Regions from separate parts of the Nonomuraea sp. B208 genome, predicted to be linked through region 1. Evidence: riboswitches for the same ligand, from Rfam matches in the RefSeq annotation. Region 1 holds a riboswitch; each other region holds the start of a gene.
What was found. Region 1 has a riboswitch for cyclic di-AMP ahead of AC27IY_RS25440 (C40 family peptidase). Riboswitches for the same ligand answer to the same signal wherever they lie in the genome.
Positions count from the first base shown of each region.

Region 2: it holds a riboswitch for cyclic di-AMP, as region 1 does, so the genes downstream of both, AC27IY_RS18505 (C40 family peptidase) here and AC27IY_RS25440 (C40 family peptidase) in region 1, are expected to answer to the same signal.
Region 3: it holds a riboswitch for cyclic di-AMP, as region 1 does, so the genes downstream of both, AC27IY_RS26355 (CHAP domain-containing protein) here and AC27IY_RS25440 (C40 family peptidase) in region 1, are expected to answer to the same signal.
Region 4: it holds a riboswitch for cyclic di-AMP, as region 1 does, so the genes downstream of both, AC27IY_RS46935 (C40 family peptidase) here and AC27IY_RS25440 (C40 family peptidase) in region 1, are expected to answer to the same signal.

Region 1 is NZ_BAAJOU010000023.1:331,556-335,748, forward strand. Features, by position in the region: gene AC27IY_RS25430 (NYN domain-containing protein) at 1-430, shown strand, start outside; gene AC27IY_RS25435 (C40 family peptidase) at 571-1,497, shown strand; cyclic di-AMP (ydaO/yuaA leader) riboswitch at 1,816-1,981, shown strand; gene AC27IY_RS25440 (C40 family peptidase) at 2,055-2,591, shown strand; gene AC27IY_RS25445 (RNA-guided endonuclease InsQ/TnpB family protein) at 2,882-4,114, shown strand.
Region 2 is NZ_BAAJOU010000021.1:334,125-338,317, forward strand. Features, by position in the region: gene AC27IY_RS18495 (cytochrome P450) at 1-923, opposite strand, end outside; gene AC27IY_RS18500 (LuxR C-terminal-related transcriptional regulator) at 1,393-1,605, shown strand; gene AC27IY_RS18505 (C40 family peptidase) at 1,644-2,687, opposite strand; cyclic di-AMP (ydaO/yuaA leader) riboswitch at 2,693-2,843, opposite strand; gene AC27IY_RS18510 (amino-acid N-acetyltransferase) at 3,120-3,689, shown strand; gene AC27IY_RS18515 (RDD family protein) at 3,775-4,193, shown strand, end outside.
Region 3 is NZ_BAAJOU010000024.1:67,159-71,351, forward strand. Features, by position in the region: gene AC27IY_RS26340 (VOC family protein) at 1-7, opposite strand, end outside; gene AC27IY_RS26345 (class II aldolase/adducin family protein) at 4-687, opposite strand; gene AC27IY_RS26350 (PadR family transcriptional regulator) at 795-1,376, shown strand; gene AC27IY_RS26355 (CHAP domain-containing protein) at 1,450-2,151, opposite strand; cyclic di-AMP (ydaO/yuaA leader) riboswitch at 2,164-2,299, opposite strand; gene AC27IY_RS26360 (Gfo/Idh/MocA family protein) at 2,422-3,375, opposite strand; gene AC27IY_RS26365 (aldo/keto reductase) at 3,396-4,193, opposite strand, start outside.
Region 4 is NZ_BAAJOU010000033.1:334,713-338,905, forward strand. Features, by position in the region: gene serA (phosphoglycerate dehydrogenase) at 1-1,320, shown strand, start outside; gene AC27IY_RS46935 (C40 family peptidase) at 1,735-2,334, opposite strand; cyclic di-AMP (ydaO/yuaA leader) riboswitch at 2,359-2,500, opposite strand; gene AC27IY_RS46940 (3-isopropylmalate dehydrogenase) at 2,613-3,659, shown strand; gene AC27IY_RS46945 (branched-chain amino acid aminotransferase) at 3,883-4,193, shown strand, end outside.

The DNA.
Region 1 (4,193 bases):
AGCGCTGGCCGACGACGACCCGCAGCTGCTCGACCAGCTCCTCGCGATCCCGCAGATCCACCTCATCATCGACGGCTACAACGTCACCAAGACCGGCTACGGCACGCTCACCCTGGCCGACCAGCGCAACCGGCTCATGACCAACCTCGGCGGGCTGGCCGCGCAGACCAGGGTCGAGGTGACCGTCGTCTTCGACGGGGCCGAGCTCAACGCCCCCGTGCAGGTCGTCGCGCCGCGCGGGGTGCGGGTGCTCTTCAGCGACCCCGGGGAGATCGCCGACGACCTCATCCGGCAGCTCGTCCGGGTCGAGCCGCCGGGGCGGGCCATCGCCGTCGTGTCCTCCGACCGCGAGGTGGCCGAATCGGTGCGGCGGATGGGAGCCAGACCGGTTCCGTCTGCTCTGCTGTTGCGCCGGCTTGGTCGCGCCTAGATTACGAATTTAAGGTTTTACCCATTGAGGTGAGACCTCACCCGCCACTTCTGTACTATTCGCCCCAGATGTTTACCCTGGGAGGCGACGCAGTGAGGTTTGGCCGGGTACCGGTGGCCGCGGGGATCGCGTTCGGACTGGTGCTTACTCCCACCGGGGCCGCGATCGCCGATCCCAAACCCACGCTCGCTCAGGCCAAGGCCAAGCTGGAGAAGCTCAACGACAAGGCGGACAAGGTCGTCGACCGCTACAACACGGCCACGGAGCGGTACAAGAAGGCGAAGTCCAGCTACACGGACCTCGACAACAGCTACAAGCGCAAGCTGGCCACCGTCGCCGACCTGCGCGCCCAGGTGATCAGCATGGCCGTCGACAGCTACCAGCTCGGCGGCGACGTCACGTCCCTGCCGGGCTTCCTCGGCGCCGACAACCCCGACGACTTCCTCGCCCGCCTCGCGCTGACCGGCCAGATCTCCAAGGAACGGGCCGAGAAGCTGAGCGCCTTCGACCGGGAGAACCGCGGGCTCAAGACCGAGCGGGACAAGGCGGAGAAGGCCCTGGAGGCGGCCGACAAGGAGCGCGACGGGGTCCAGAAGGAACGCGCGGAGATCCTCAAGCTGATCGCCCAGCAGAAGAAGCTGCTGGAGAAGCTGAACGCCTACAACCCAGGCAACCCCAACAGCACCGGCATGAAGTACACCGGCTCCGCGTCGGGCAACGCGGCCTCGGTGCTGCGCTTCGCCTACGCGCAGATCGGCAAGCCGTACGTGTTCGGCGGGACGGGCCCGGGCGGCTACGACTGCTCCGGCCTGACGCAGGCGGCCTGGCGGGCCGCGGGGGTCTCGCTGCCGCGTACGACGTGGCAGCAGTGGGCCTGGGGGGCGAACCGCCGGGTGAGCCTGGACGCGCTGCAGCCCGGGGACCTCATCTTCAGCGAAGGACTGGGGCACGTCAGTATCTACGCGGGCAACGGGCAGATCGTTCACGCGCCGCAGACAGGCGACGTCGTGAAGGTCGTCAAGCTGTCGGCCTACGGGCGGCGGCTCGTGGGCGCCATCCGTCCCTGAGGCCGTCCGTACGTCCTCCCGCGCCGGCGACGCGGTGCCCTGTTATCGCAGTGAAAACTGTGACGAAAGTGACAAATCGCCCCTTACTGGACCCTGTCCTGAGAAGTGTGAGTATGGTCACATTCCGGTAACGGAGCCCGGTCGCCGAGCAGGAGTTTCGATCCTGACTCGACCCCTTGTCTGATCTTGACAAGCCGTCGTCCGCTTTGCCGATTCGTGACGTGTCGGCGTAGCTTCTGGCGTCGCGGTGACACGCCATGTCGCCCGCAGAATCCGCCGGTCGCCTCCCGTACATCCCCATGAGAAAAACCTCGACGGGGCGGCGACCTGCCGAATCCGTGCAGCCAGGAGGCACGGAGCCGGGGAACCACCGATCCCCCTCCCTAGGGGATCAGGGGTGAATCGGCGCTGTTCGCACGCGCCGTAGGGCTACTTCCAGGCCCGAATCCGTCAGCTAACCCGGTAGGCGTTCGTGGAAGTCTCAAGGAGAAATCCTGTCTACCTCCCCGCATAACCCCCGTCTGTCCCGTCTTGCCCTGAGTGGCGCGGCGCTCACCATGACCGTGACGGCCGGAGGTGTGGTCCTCCACGCCCCGGCGGCTCAGGCGGCGACCACGAGCGACGCGGCCACGACCTCCACGACCTCGGTGCAGACCAGCACGAAGTCGTCGAAGTCCGCCAAGGCCGTCAAGACCGCCAGGTCGGCCAAGGCGCGCAAGGTCGCTCGGCAGCAGGCGAAGGCTCACCGGGCCGTCGCCGTGGCCAAGAACCAGATCGGGGACCCGTACCGCTACGGCGGCACCGGCCCCGGCTCGTTCGACTGCTCCGGACTCGTCCAGTACGCCTGGAAGAAGGCCGGAATCAGGCTCCCGCGCGTGGCGAGCAGCCAGTTCGCCCGCACCCGGACGAAGGTCTCCTGGAAAAAGCTCAAGCCAGGCGACCTGATGTTCTTCAACGGGCTCGGCCACGTAGGCATGTACGTCGGCAAGGGCAAGATGATCCACTCGCCCAGGACCGGCGAACGGGTACGTATCGACAAGCTGAGCGGATGGCGTAAATCGTCGTTCGTCGGCGCGGTCCGTCCCGGTATGTGACCACAGCCCCGCCCCGATCCCCGTACGGGATCGGGCGGGGCTGTCGCCTTTTCCCACCCCGGGCACCCGTCCGGCCCGGCTACCGGAACCGTCGGCTTCACCTCCGGCCTTCGGCCCGGAGGTGAAGCCGACCAGCTCGCTCTCTTGCAGCCGGGGCCAGGCGCTTGCCGGTGGCCACCGGATGCCGGATCTTCGTCACGAAGAACAGATGCGGGTGCAGCACGAAGACGGAATGCCCGCCGGACCTGATATCGCTGCACTCGCCCATGACCCAACCGTAGGATTACCCAGTGCAGCTGCGGTACTCCTTTCGGATCGACCCGACCCCCGGCCAGCGCCTTGCGCTCGCGCGGGCGTTCGGGTGCGCCCGGGTGGTGTTCAACGACGCGGTCGCGCTGCGCAATCACGTCCACCAGCAGGGCTTGCCGTTCGTCACCGACGCGGAACTGTCCCGCCTGGTGATCACCCAGGCGAAACGGACACCGCAGCGCTCCTGGTTTGGCGAGGTGTCTGCGGTGGTGCTTCAGCAGGCGCTGTCCGACGCCTGTGCGGCGTTCCGGAACTTCTTCGCCTCCAGGTCCGGAACGCGCAAGGGGCCCGCGCTGGGGCCGCCGCGTTTCCGGTCGCGCAAGGACAACCGGCAGGCGATCCGCTTCACCCGCAACGCGCGTTTCGCTATCACCCCGGCCGGCAAGCTGCGGCTGCCGAAGATCGGTGATGTGGCGGTGTGCTGGTCACGCAGCCTGCCGTCCGAGCCCTCTTCTGTCACCGTGGTCAGGGATGCCGCCGGGAGGCATTTCGCTTCTTTCGTGGTCGAGGCCGCCCAGACTCCTTTGCCCGCGATCGAAGCCGAGACCGGGATCGACCTGGGCCTGACGCATTTCGCGGTGCTGTCGGGCGGACGGAAGATCGACAGCCCGCGGTTCCTGCGCCGAGCGGAGAAGAACCTCAAGCGGGCGCAAATTGCCCTGTCACGCAAGGAGAAAGGCAGCAAGAACCGGGCCAAGGCCCGGGTGAAGATCGCCCGCCGGCATGCCGAGGTCGCCGACGCGCGCCGCGAGTTCCACCACCAGTTGTCCACGAAGCTGATCCGCGAAAACCAAGCGATCTATGTGGAGGATCTGGCGGTCAAGGGACTGGCACGCACCAGGCTGGCCAAGAGCGTGCACGATGCGGGCTGGGCATCGTTCATCGGTATGGTGGAGTACAAGGCGAAGCTGTACGGCCGGACGTTCGTGAAGGTCGGCAGGTTCTTCCCCTCCTCCAAGCTCTGTTCGGCCTGCAGAGCGTTGGCCGGGCAGATGCCGCTGGCCGTACGGAAGTGGACCTGCCCTTGCGGGGTTACCCACGACCGGGATGTCAATGCCGAGATCAACATCCGTGCCGAAGGACGTCGGATCGTCGCCGCTGGACGGAAACCCGTGCCTGAGATGGGCGGGAAGCGGAGACGGAAAACGCCTGCGGAGACCGGTGAGACCCTCTCGCCCGCCCATCCGGGGCGAGCGAGGGGGCACGGTCGATGAAACAGGAAGCCACAGAAGTGCCGCGTGACACCAGGCGGCACAGGCTGAATCCTCGGCGATCACGCCGGGGAGCGCGTCA
Region 2 (4,193 bases), on a different contig from region 1:
GCGACGGCCAGGGCGGAGAGCGCGATCTCGCCCTCCATCCTGGCCAGCGTCGCCCCGAGACAGAAGTGGATGCCGAGCCCGAAGGCGAGATGCCGCCCCGGCTCACGAGCGCCATCCGAGCGGGTGGCGTCGGAGCGGCTGAGGTCGGATCGGCCGGGGTCGGAGCGGCTGAGGTCGGGTCGGCCGGGGTCGGGTCGGCCGGGGTCGGATCGGGTGGGGTCGAGGTGGTCGGGGTCGGGGAAGACCGCGGGGTCGCGATTGGCCGCGCCGATCAGCGCGACCACGGCCGTCCCCGCGGGCACCGGCGTCCCGCCGAGCTCCGCGTCGCGCAGCGCCACCCGTCCGGTGAGCTGGACCGGCGGGTCGTAGCGCAGCACCTCCTCGACGACCTGCCGCGGCCGCTCGGCGGCGTACGCGAGCAGGCCGTGCCGGACCAGGGCGAGCACCCCGTTGGCGATGAGGTTGACGGTCGTCTCGTGCCCGGCCACGAGCAGCAGCACGCAGGTGGCCAGCAGCTCGCCCTCGGTCAGCTCCTCGACCCGGGTGAGTGCGCTCAGCAGGTCGTCGCCCGGCTGCCGGCGCCGGAGCTCCAGGAGGTCGCGGAAGTAGTCGCGGAACTCTCTTCCTGACCGCCCGCTCTCCGATATCAGCTCCGCTGTAAGCATCGGGTCAAGGCTGCGGGCGGCCGTCTCGCTCCAGCCCTGGAAGCGCTCGTGATCTTCCGGCGGCACCCCCAGCATCTCGCAGATCACCCTGACCGGCAGCGGGTACGCGAAGCCGGAAACCAGGTCGCCCTCCTCGGGCAGCGCCGCGATCAGCCCGGCGGTGACGGCCTCGACGCGCGGGCGCAGCCGTTCGACCATGCGGGGCGTGAACGCCCTGCTGACCAGACCGCGTAACCGGGTGTGATCGGGCGGATCCATCCGCAGAAATGACTCGACAGGCTGACCTGGATTGACGCGGTTGATGGGACTGGGGCCGTGACCGAAACGCGGATCGCGGAGCATGGCGCCGCACAATTCGTGATCGGTCAGGACGAACAGCCCGGCCGGCGTACGGAAGATCGGCCCGCGTTCGCGCAGCGCGTGGTAGCGCGCATAGGGATCAACCAGAAAGCCGGGGTCCGCGGGATCAAAACCCAGAAGGTCCGCCGAACCCGAAGGGGAGGGTGATGAGCCTCCGGACTGATCAACGAGATCGGTCATCGCGCGTCCAGCATCCGGTCGGCATATGGCGAGTAGGTCACATATACGCGATCATGTCAATAGCGCTCGTCAAGGGCGGGATTTATCACGCTTGACGACCTTTCAGAGATGCGTTTACCTTCTGCGAGACGAGCGGCTTTGGCCCGTTGTGAGGTCCAAATTCTGCTGTTGGGGGGGAGGGCTCCCGATGGAAGTGCTCACTGAAGGCGTTGAGCTGAGCCACGCGGATCTGGCTTTACTCGGCGAGCTGGCCAAGGGCGTCACTGTGGATCGAGTGGGGAGACGTCTGGACATCAGCGGACGCACGGTGCGCCGAAGACTGCGCGGCATCTGCGACCGCATCGGTGTGGCCACGGCCATCGAGGCCGTGGCCTGGGCGGCACGCCGCCATCTCATCTGAAGGGACGCTTGGAGCAAGGGTCACCGGGTCATGCCGGCTCAGTCTGCGATGCGCACCGCGCCCGCGAAGGGCCGGTTGCCGAGCGCGGCCACCCGTACGACGTCGCCGGTGCGCGGGGCGTGCACCATCATGCCCCCGCCGATGTAGATGCCGACGTGGTGCAGGTCGCTGTAGAAGAAGACCAGGTCGCCGGGGCGCATCTCCTCACGGGAGATGTGCCGACCCGCGGTCCACTGGTCGCCGGTGTAGTGCGGCAGCGAGATGCCGACGCGCCTGAAGGCGGCCATGACCAGGCCGGAGCAGTCGTAGGAGCTGGGGCCTCCCGCGCCCCACACGTACGGCTTGAGCTGCTGCGTGAGCGCCCACCTGGCGGCCGCGGCGGCCTTGCCGGTGCCGGGGATCGGCAGGTTGACGCGTACGGCGCGGGTGCCGGGCTGCCCGGCCTCGCCGAGGGCGCGGCGGAAGAGGCTGCTCTCCGTCTTGGCCACGAGGGCGGTGATCTTGTCGCGCTTGGCGTCGAGGTCGGCCACGATCCCGCGCAGCTCCTCCATGCGGGTCTTGGCGCCGGCCTCGGCGCGGGTGGCCGCGTCCATGGCCTTGAGCAGCTGGTTGACCTCTTCGCTCTGCTGCGTCTCCAGCGCGTGGGTGGTCGCGGCCCGGTCGAGGAACTTCTCGGGATCGTCGGACTGCATGAACGTGAGCGAGCGGTTGAGCCCGCCGGTGATGTAGGCGTTCTGGGCGAGCATGACGGCCTTCGCGCGCTTGGCGGCGAGGTCGGCCTGGCTGTCGGCCAAGGTCTGCTGGGCGGAGTCGGCGGCCTTCTTGGCGGTTTTGTACTTCTCCCGCTGGCCGTTGTACTGCTCCGTGAGCGTCTCGATCTCGACGTGCAGCTTCTCGACCCGCTCCGACAGCTCCTTGAGGGAGGGCTTGGGCTCCGCGGACGCTGGGGCGATGGGGGCCGCCAGTAACGCGCCGGCCATCAGGGCCGCCGCTCCGAGGCGGAACGGCCGCCGGAACCGCTCCCGACGGGGGGCGCTCCCGCCCGCCGTCCTCTCGTCCCCACGCGTGCGCGTGCGCTTCACCAACCGACTCCCTTCCTCGACGCCTACCGGGTTAGCTGACGGGTTCGGGCCGGAGGAGCCCTACCGAACGTTTCGGATTCACCCCAGTGATGGCGTGCGGCGGGCGCCATCGGCGGGTCCCCGGCTTCCCTTGCGGGAATTGGGCGTGTCTCCCGCGCGCGACACGCGGGGAACGTCGTCGCTGGACACTAATGCACTCCCGGTTCCTGCTCAACCAGAACTGCTTGATCTGTTGAGGTTTCACAACCGAAGGGTCACAAGGTGATCTCGTGATCAAGCGTACAGGAGAGACTTTATGTCCTTTTTGCCCTTGGTTTTGCCTGACGTCGGCGAACGTCGGACCTGCGCCTGGACAGTCGTACCGGACCCCGGGTACGGGGCGGTTGAGGGAGTTAGGTCCGAGCCGTAATGACATCTGTACTCTGGAGAGCCATGGAGCAGGTGGCCGAGCTGACAGCGCCCGAGACCGCGGTGGTGGTCCGGCGTGCCCGCACGCCCGACGTCCGCGGCATCAGGCGCCTGGTCGACACCTACGCGGGCGCGGGTCCTCGGCTCCTGGAGAAGACCACGGTGACGCTGTACGAGGACGTACAGGAGTTCTGGGTGGCCGATCTCGGCGGGCGGGTCGCCGGCTGCGGCGCCCTGCACGTCCTGTGGGAGGATCTCGCCGAGGTCCGCACGGTCGCCGTCGATCCGGAGTGCCGGGGCATGGGCATCGGCCACCGGATCGTGGAGGCTCTCATACAGCAGGCCAAGGATCTGGGTCTGCGGCGCGTATTCTGTCTCACTTTCGAGATCGAATTCTTCGCCAGGCACGGGTTCCGGCCCATCCAGGGGACACCGGTCTCACCGGAGGTCTACGCCGAACTTCTGGCCTCGTACGACGAGGGTGTGGCCGAGTTCCTCGACCTGGAGCACGTCAAGCCGAACACCCTGGGCAACACCCGCATGCTGCTCCATCTGACATCGGGTGACGCGGACCTTGACCAATTGGAAAGGTGATTGTTGATACCTATGTCGATACGTTGGGCAGCACAGGCATGTGCCCTGACACGTGCCACATGCGCACGCGAAGCGAGGTGACACGGTGAGCACCGGACAGCCGCCGTATCCGCAAGACGAATCCGGCGAGAACTCCGCGCCTGGCAATCCCCCCTACGGCCAGCAGCACCAGGGCCGTCACCCCGGCGAGCCCGACCCCGACGCCACCGTGGTCGGCTACCGCACGGACGACGCCTTCGGCCAGTCCCCCTACAACCAGCAGCAGCCCGGCTACGGCCAGCAGCCCCAGTACGGCCAGCAGCCGGGCTACGGCCAGCAACCGCAGTACGGCCAGCAGCAGGGCTACGGCCAGCAGCCCCAGTACGGCGGCCAGCAGCAGGGCTACGGCCAGCAACCGCAGTACGGCCAGCAGCAGGGCTACGGCCAGCAGCAGGGCTACGGCCAGCAGCCGCAGTCCCAGCCTGACTACGGTCAGCAGGGCTACGGCCAGCAGGGCCAGTCCCA
Region 3 (4,193 bases), on a different contig from region 1:
CGATCATGACGACTCCCGGAGGTGGGACCAGATGCGGGCAAGGAGTTCGGGCGCGGCGGACCGCCACGCCCGCTGTTCGGCGGGGGTGAGGGGGACGGGGGTGCCGGCCGCGGCGGCGGTGGCGTTCATGCGGGCGCTGGCCTCCAGCACCCACATGAGGGCGACGGCCTCGCCGGCGCTCGCGCCGGCGGTGACCGCGCCGTTGCCCCGCATGACCAGGGCGGGGGAGTCGCCGAGCCGGTCGGCGAGCGCCCGGCCGCGGGCCCGGTCGCGGACGAGCACGGCGTCGTCGAGCACGGGCACCTCGGGCCCGAGGAAGGCGCCCTGCCCGTGGAGTGGCCGGATGGGCACCCCGGCGGCGGCGAGCGCGGTGGCGGCGGGCGGCTGCGCCCGGCAGATCGCGCCGGCGCCGGGGCGGGCGCGGGCGATCTCGACGTGGATCCACGCCTCGCGCGGCGCTCCGCCGGGCAGTTCGGCGGCGTCGAGGGGGAGCTCGGCGTACGGGGACGCGGCCGTGAGGGTGCCGAGGGGCACGGGTGGAGTCATCAGCAGCCGGTCGGCGCCGGTCCGGACCGAGACGTGCCCGAACGCGGTCACCAGCCCCGCCGCCGCCAGCGCCCGCCCGGCCAGGGCCAGCTCGGTCCGTAAGTGCTCTTCCGGTAAGGGTCCGGCTTCAGCCGTGCGCACCGCCGCCCGCCTCCTCGCGAGATCGTTCCCGAAGACAGGGAGGACAATACATGTATCTCCATACCTGTTCTAGAGGAACGGATCATGCTCTCCCTATGCTGGAGGGCATGTCGCTTCAGCACGCGCTGCTCGGCGTCCTGGAGGCGCGCCCCATGAACGGGTACGAGCTGACCCGCTTCTTCGAGGCCGCCCCGCGCTGGGTGTGGTCGGCGCCGCAGAGCCAGATCTATCCCACGCTGCGCCAGATGGAGCAGGTCGGCCTCATCGAGGGCCAGAAGGAGATCCGGGGCACCAGGCTGAGCAGGACCGTCTACTCCATCACCGAACGCGGCCTGGCGGAGCTGCGCGCCTGGCTCGGCACCTCCCACACCCCGCCGCCGGCGCGCGACGCGTTCTTCCTGCAGGCGCTGTTCTTCGACATGATCGAGCCGGACCGGGCCGCGTCGGTGCTCAAGGCGTTCATCGCCGAGCAGGAGCAGCTCGCCGCCGAGTGGCGGGCGCACAGGGAGGCGCTGCTGGCCAAGGACACGCCCCTGCTCAAGGAGCGGCTGAAGAACCGCCCGGCGGCCGAGCACGACCGCATCGCCGCGCTGAAGGCGCACGTCTTCGCCGGCCAGATCGCGGTCGCGACGGCCCGCGCCGAGTGGGCCCGCGAGAGCCTGCGGCTGCTGGAAGAGCCCACGCCCTGACCCGGGCGGGGCCGCACACGCGACGAGCGCGCGTCCCCGGGCGATGGGGACGCGCGCTCGTACGTGGGTGAGGTCAGGAGGCGTACTCGGGGTAGCCGTAGCCGACGACCTGCCACTTCGGCCGGACGCGCTCCTCCACCTTGCCGTTGCCGGTGTTGCCCTCGATGGTGGAGATGGTGCCGTCCTGGTTGTCCTTCTCGACGAACCCGACGTGGTTGATGGCGTCGAGGTCCTTGCTGCCGCTCCAGGAGAAGAAGACCACCGCGCCGGGCTTGGCGACGGTGCCGAAGCGGTCGTTGTTCTTGAACCACTTGGCGTGGGCGACGGTCCAGGCGTCCCAGCCGATCTGCGGGCGGGCGCCGGTCTTCTCGCCGACCCAGGAGACGAACATCGCGCACCAGGGGGCGTTGAGGTAGCCGGCGGGGGTGCCGCCGTCGCGGGCGATGGTCTCGGCGGCCCGCTTCGAGTCGGCGTACCAGCGCTGGTACGGGGTGCCGCCGCCGGCGGCGTTCTCGCTGGTGCCCACCTGGGAGCGGGCCATGGACAGCACCTGGTCGGCGGTGACCTGGATCTTGTTCTCGTCGGCGCGGGAGCGCTGGGCGGCGTGGTCGACCGGGTTCTTGGTGCTCTTGACAGTGCTGCTGTGCTGTCCTGCGGCCGACGCGGTCTCGGCGTTCGCGGCCTGCGGGCCGAGCGCGGCGGCGGCCACGGCCGTGCCGAGGACGGCGTAGGCGATCTTCATCTTTCGGGCAGCGGTGAAGCCGTGCTTGGCCATCGAGGGGGTTACTCCTTGCTTCCATGCCGCTTACCGGGTTAGCTGACGGGTTCGGACGTGGAAGCTGCCCTACGGCACGTGATGCCGATTCACCCCAAAGGACGTGGGTCCCCGGTTCCGCGCGTGGCGGATTCAGCGGTCACAGGACGATCCTGTGATGTTCTTTCACTTGCGATGGTCAGACATACTCCGACAAAACGGACGTATGCCCTGAGATGCCCCATAAGGTAATACACATGGCAAGGAGATGACAAATCCCTAAAGGGCTGGTCAGGACAGTTGTTGCCGGGCGTCGGCCAGCAGCCCCATCATGGCAAGGGATTCGTCAAGCGGCATGACCGCCGATTCGGTCCGTCCCTCGGCCACCGCGGCACGCACCTCGCGCACCTCACCCGCGTAGCCGTTGTCGGCCGGATCGAGCAGATGCTCCTCGGGCTCCATGCCGGGCGCGGACAGCACGATCCGCTCCGGCGCCCAGAACGCCGCCGGGATGTCCGCCCGCATGCCCGTGCCGACCACGTGGGCGGAGTTGGGGTAGTGCGCGAGCAACGAGGTCGCCACCACGGCGTGCCGCCCCCCGGAGTACGTCAGCAGCCCCGCCGCCTCGGCGTCCACGCCGTTGGGCGCGAGCGCCCCGGTGACGCGCAGGCTCTCGGGCATGCCGAGCAGCAGCTGCGCCAGCCCGAACGGGTAGATGCCGAGGTCGAGCAGCGCGCCGCCGCCCAGCTCGGGAGCCCACAGCCGGTGCGCCTCGTCATAGGGATGGGCGAAGCCGAAGGACGCCTGCACCGAGCGGATCTCCCCGAAGCGCTCGTCGGTGGCGATCATGCGGATCAGCGGGTTGAACCGCATCCACATGGCCTCCATGAGGAAGACGCCCGCCTCGCGCGCCAGGCGCACCATCGTCTCGGCGTCGGCCACGCTCGCCGCGAGCGGCTTCTCGCACAGCACGGCCTTGCCGTTCGCGATGGCGGCCGCGGCCACCGGGAGGTGCTGGGCGTGGGGCGTGGCGACGTAGATCGCGTCCACGGCCGGGTCGGCGCACAGCTGCTCGTAGGAGCCGTACGCCGACTCCGCGCCGAGCGTCGCCGCCAGCGCCCGCGCCCGGCCGAGGTCGCGGGAGCCGACGGCGGCCACCCGCATGCCCGGCTCGGCCGCGATGGCCGTCCCCACGGTCTGGGCGATGCCGCCGGTCGCCGCTATGCCCCACGCAAAATCTCGCACAAGGCGAGATCGTAGAGGGTTCAGGTGGCGTTGAAGGTGTCGGGGTCGGGCCCGAGGCGCTTGCCCTGGTTGAGCGCTCCGATGGCGGCCATGTCCTCGGTGTCGAGGATGAAGCCGAACACGTCGATGTTCTCCTTGATGCGCGCCGGGGTGACCGACTTCGGGATCACCACGTTGCCGAGCTGCAGGTGCCAGCGGAGCACGATCTGGGCGGGCGTCCTGCCGTACTTGCCCGACAGCACCGCGAGCGCCGGATCGTCCAGCAGGCCCCTGCCCTGGCCGAGCGGGCTCCACGCCTCCGTGAGGATGCCGTTGGCCTCGTGGAACTCGCGCATCTCGCGCTGCTGCAGGTAGGGATGGAGCTCGATCTGGTTGATCGACGGCGTGATGCCCGTCTCCTCCATCAGCCGGGTGAGCGTGGGGACGGTGAAGTTGGACACCCCGATCGCCCTGGCCCGGCCGTCCCGGTAGATCTTCTCCAGGGCCTTCCAGGCCTGGACGTACTTGTCCTGCCGCGGCACCGGCCAGTGGATGAGGAAGAGGTCGACGTAATCGAGGCCCAGCCGGGCCAGGCTCTCGTCGAAGGCCTGCTCGGCGCGGCCGTGGTCGCCGTTCCACAGCTTGGTCGTGATGAACACCTTCTCGCGCGGCAGCCCGCTCGCGCGCACGGCCCGGCCCACGCCCTCCTCGTTGCCGTAGGCGGCGGCTGTGTCGATGTGCCGGTAGCCGGCCTCCAGCGCGGTGCGCACGGCCTGCTCGGCCTCGTCGCCGGGGATTTGCCAGACGCCGAACCCCAGCTGCGGGATCTGCACGCCGTC
Region 4 (4,193 bases), on a different contig from region 1:
GTCGTCAACGCGCCGACCTCCAACATCACCAGCGCCGCCGAGCAGACCGTCGCCCTCATCCTGGCCAGCGCGCGCAACACCGCCCAGGCGCACGCCGCGCTGAAGAACGGGGAGTGGAAGCGGTCCAAGTACACCGGCGTCGAGCTGGACGAGAAGGTCGTCGGCATCCTCGGCTTCGGCAAGATCGGCCAGCTCGTGGCGCAGCGGCTGGCGCCGTTCGGCGTCGAGATCATCGCCTACGACCCCTACCTGCCGCCGGCCCGCGCCGCGCAGCTCGGCGTCAAGCTGGTGAGCCTCGACGAGGTGTTCAAGCAGGCCGACTTCATCACCGTGCACCTGCCGAAGACCAAGGAGACCCTCGGGCTCATCGGCGACGAGGCGCTGCACAAGGTCAAGCCGAGCGTGCGCATCGTCAACGTCGCCCGCGGCGGCATCGTGGACGAGGCCGCGCTCTACTCCGCGATCAAGGAGGGCCGCGTCGCCGGCGCCGGCCTCGACGTCTTCGCCAAGGAGCCCTGCACCGACAGCCCGCTGTTCGAGCTCGACCAGGTCGTCGTCACGCCGCACCTCGGCGCCTCCACCCACGAGGCCCAGGAGAAGGCCGGCACCCAGGTCGCGCGGAGCGTGAAGCTGGCGCTCGCGGGCGAGTTCGTGCCGGACGCGGTCAACGTCCAGGGCGGCGCCGTCGCCGAGGACGTCAAGCCGGGCCTGCCGCTGGCCGAGAAGCTGGGCCGGGTGTTCACCGCGCTGGCCGGCGAGGTCGCCACCAAGCTCGACGTCGAGGTGCGCGGCGAGATCGCCTCCCAGGACGTGCGGGTCATCGAGCTGGCCGCGCTCAAGGGCGTCTTCGCCGACGTCATCGAGGAGCAGGTCACCTACGTCAACGCGCCGCTGCTGGCCAAGGACCGCGGCGTCGCCGTCGAGCTGATCACCAGCTCCGAGAGCCCCGACTGGCGCAACGTGGTGACCGTACGCGGCGTGCTGGCCGACGGCCGCCAGGTCTCGGTGTCGGGCACGCTGTCCGGTCCCCGCCAGATCACCAAGATCGTCGAGGTCAACGGCTACGAGATGGAGATCGAGCCGACGGCGCACCTCGCGTTCTTCACCTACGCCGACCGTCCCGGCATCGTCGGCGTGGTCGGCCGCCTGCTCGGCGAGCACGGCGTCAACATCGCCTCCATGCAGGTGGCCCGCGACGTCAAGGGCGGCAAGGCGCTCATCGCGCTGACCGTCGACTCGGCGATCCCGGCCGACATCGTCGACCAGATCGTGGCCGAGATCGGCGCAGAGAGCGGCCGTTCTGTGGACCTGGAGGACTGACACTCCCCGCCTCGCGCGAAAGGCCGCCGCCCGGATCGGGCGGCGGCCTTTTCGTCGTCTCAGCTGTCTCAGCATGCGGGATGCTAGGACATCCAACGAGATTCCTCGGTTAACGTGGAAGCACATGCGCCAGGTGCTCGTACTCATTACCTGCCGCGGCGAGGCCTGTTAGGGCAGGTCGGCGACTCGCCGCGGTGAACGGCGTCGCGTCGGCCGGTAAGTCCCTCCCGTCAGTAACGCCTCCTCGCGAAACGAGTTGACGATCATGTACGAGATGTACGCCTGGAACCGTGCGGAAGACCACAAGGACGAGGCCGCCGAGGCCCTGCAGACCGCGCTGGACCGCCGCGACAACGGCGGCGCCCCGCAGGAGTCCGGCCGGTAGGGCCCCGGCTCACCCATCAGGGACGTCGGTCAGAGCACCGACGCGACGGGCATGGGCGGTGCCGGCTCCTCCTGCCGCTCCGCCCACTCCCGTACGCCCTTGCGGTCGGGCCGGACGCCGCCGACGAAGACGCTCCTGCGCCAGCTCGACAGCTTTTCCTCCTTGATGACGTCGCCGGTGCGGGGCGCGTGCACCATGTAGCCGGGCCGGGAGATCATCCCGACGTGGCCGAGGTTGCTGAAGAAGACCAGGTCGCCGGGCTTGAGGTGGTTCCAGGAGACCTTCTTGTCGAATGCCGCGTACTGGTCGGCGGCGACGCGGGGCAGCTGGATCCCCGCCTTCTGGTACGCCCGGAGCATGAGGCCCGAGCAGTCGTACCCGCCCCTGCCGGTCCCGCCCCATAGGTACGGGATGCCCTGTTTTTTCAGGGCGAAGTTCAGCGCGATCTTCCAGGCGGGCCTGCTCTGCCGGTCCCGGATCTTCTTGAGTTCCGGACCGGTGAGCGTGGTGGTGAGTGCGCGCTGGTCGAGGGTTTCGGCCTTGGGCGCGCGGTCGGGGTTGTTCTCGTCGGGGGTGGAGGCCTGGGCGGGGGAGGCGAGCACGGCGAGGCCGGTCGCGCCCGCCGCCACGAGAATGGCGATGCGAGACAGGGGACTGTCCTTCCATACGGCCGACCGGGTTAGCTGACGGGCTCGGGCTTGGAAGCAGCCCTACGGCGCATGCCGATTCGCCCCTGGGGGAGAGTGGGTCCCCGGCTCCACGCGAACCGCCGCGTGGATTAGGCAGGGCACGGACGCTAACGAATCGGTCAAAAGATCGCAAATGTTCACAAATCGGACTTCTCGTGAACAGTCCGAGAAATGAGACCGGGTGTTCGTCAGGCGAGACGAGCCGGTAAGGTACCGGCATGGAGTCGCGTAACATCCGCTTGGCCGTCATCCCCGGCGATGGCATCGGCACCGAGGTCGTCACCGAAGGGCTCAAGGTCCTCGAAGCCGTCGGCACGAAGATCGAGCCCACGCACTACGACCTGGGCGCGGCGCGATACCACCGCACCGGCGAGACGCTGCCCGACTCGGTGCTGCAGGAGCTGCGCGGCTACGACGCGATCCTGCTCGGCGCGGTGGGCGACCCCAGCGTGCCGCCGGGCATCCTGGAGCGCGACCTGCTGCTGCGGCTGCGCTTCGAGTTCGACCACTACGTCAACCTGCGCCCGGTCAAACTCTTCCCCGGCGTCGAGACCCCGCTGGCCGACACCACGGCCGAGGACATCGACATGATCGTGGTCCGCGAGGGCACCGAGGGCCTCTACGCGGGCACCGGCGGCGCCATGCGGCGCGGCACGCCGCACGAGATCGCCACCCAGGAGTCGCTCAACACCGCCCACGGCGTCGAGCGCGTCGTCCGCTACGCCTTCGACAAGGCCCAGAGCCGCCCGCGCAAGAAGCTGACGCTGGTCCACAAGACCAACGTCCTCACCTTCGCCGGCGACCTGTGGCAGCGCACGGTCAACCGGGTGGCCGAGGAATACCCCGAGGTCACCACCGACTACTGCCACATCGACGCGGCGTCGATGTTCTTCGTGACGCAGCCGGGGCGCTTCGACGTCGTCGTCACCGACAACCTGTTCGGCGACATCATCACCGACCTCGGCGCGGCCATCGCGGGCGGCATCGGCCTGGCCGCGAGCGGCAACATCAACCCCGAGCGCACGGCGCCCAGCATGTTCGAGCCGGTGCACGGCAGCGCCCCCGACATCGCGGGCCAGGGCAAGGCCGACCCGACCGCCACCATCCTGTCGGTCGCCATGCTCCTCGACCACCTCGGCCTGAGCGCCGAGGCGGCCAAGGTCGAGCAGGCGGTCGCCGACGACATCGTCGAGCGGCTGACCGGCTGGACCGGCCGCACCACCTCGCAGATCGGCGACGACATCACCGCGCGAGTATCCGGCTAGGGCCGCCTAGCCTCCCCACGCGCCTGGCGGTCCGCACCCGGATCGCCAGGCGCTTTTTGCTGTCCGAAGTGGCCGAATCGCCCAACGGCAGCTTGTCATCCCATATGGCGAGACAATAGGAAGTACTAGCTGCCTTCGGGCAGCACTGCCGCGCTGTAGCGGGTCCACGGACCCTCAGGATTCGGTAGATTTTCGCGAAATCGCAGAGAGAAGGACCATCGTCATGACCATCGCTCAGAAGCTCAGCTTCGACGTGCAGCTATCCGACCACGCTCGCACCGCGGCCGAGCGGGAGCAGGTACTGACGAACCCCGGATTCGGGCAGTCCTTCACCGACCACATGATCATCATCGACTACACCGAGGGTCGCGGCTGGCACGACGCCCGGCTGGCGCCGTACGGGCCGCTCTCGCTCGACCCGGCCACCGCGGTCTTCCACTACGCGCAGGAGCTGTTCGAGGGCCTGAAGGCGTACCGGCAGGCCAACGGCTCCATCGTGATGTTCCGCCCGTACGCCAACGCCGCCCGCTTCAA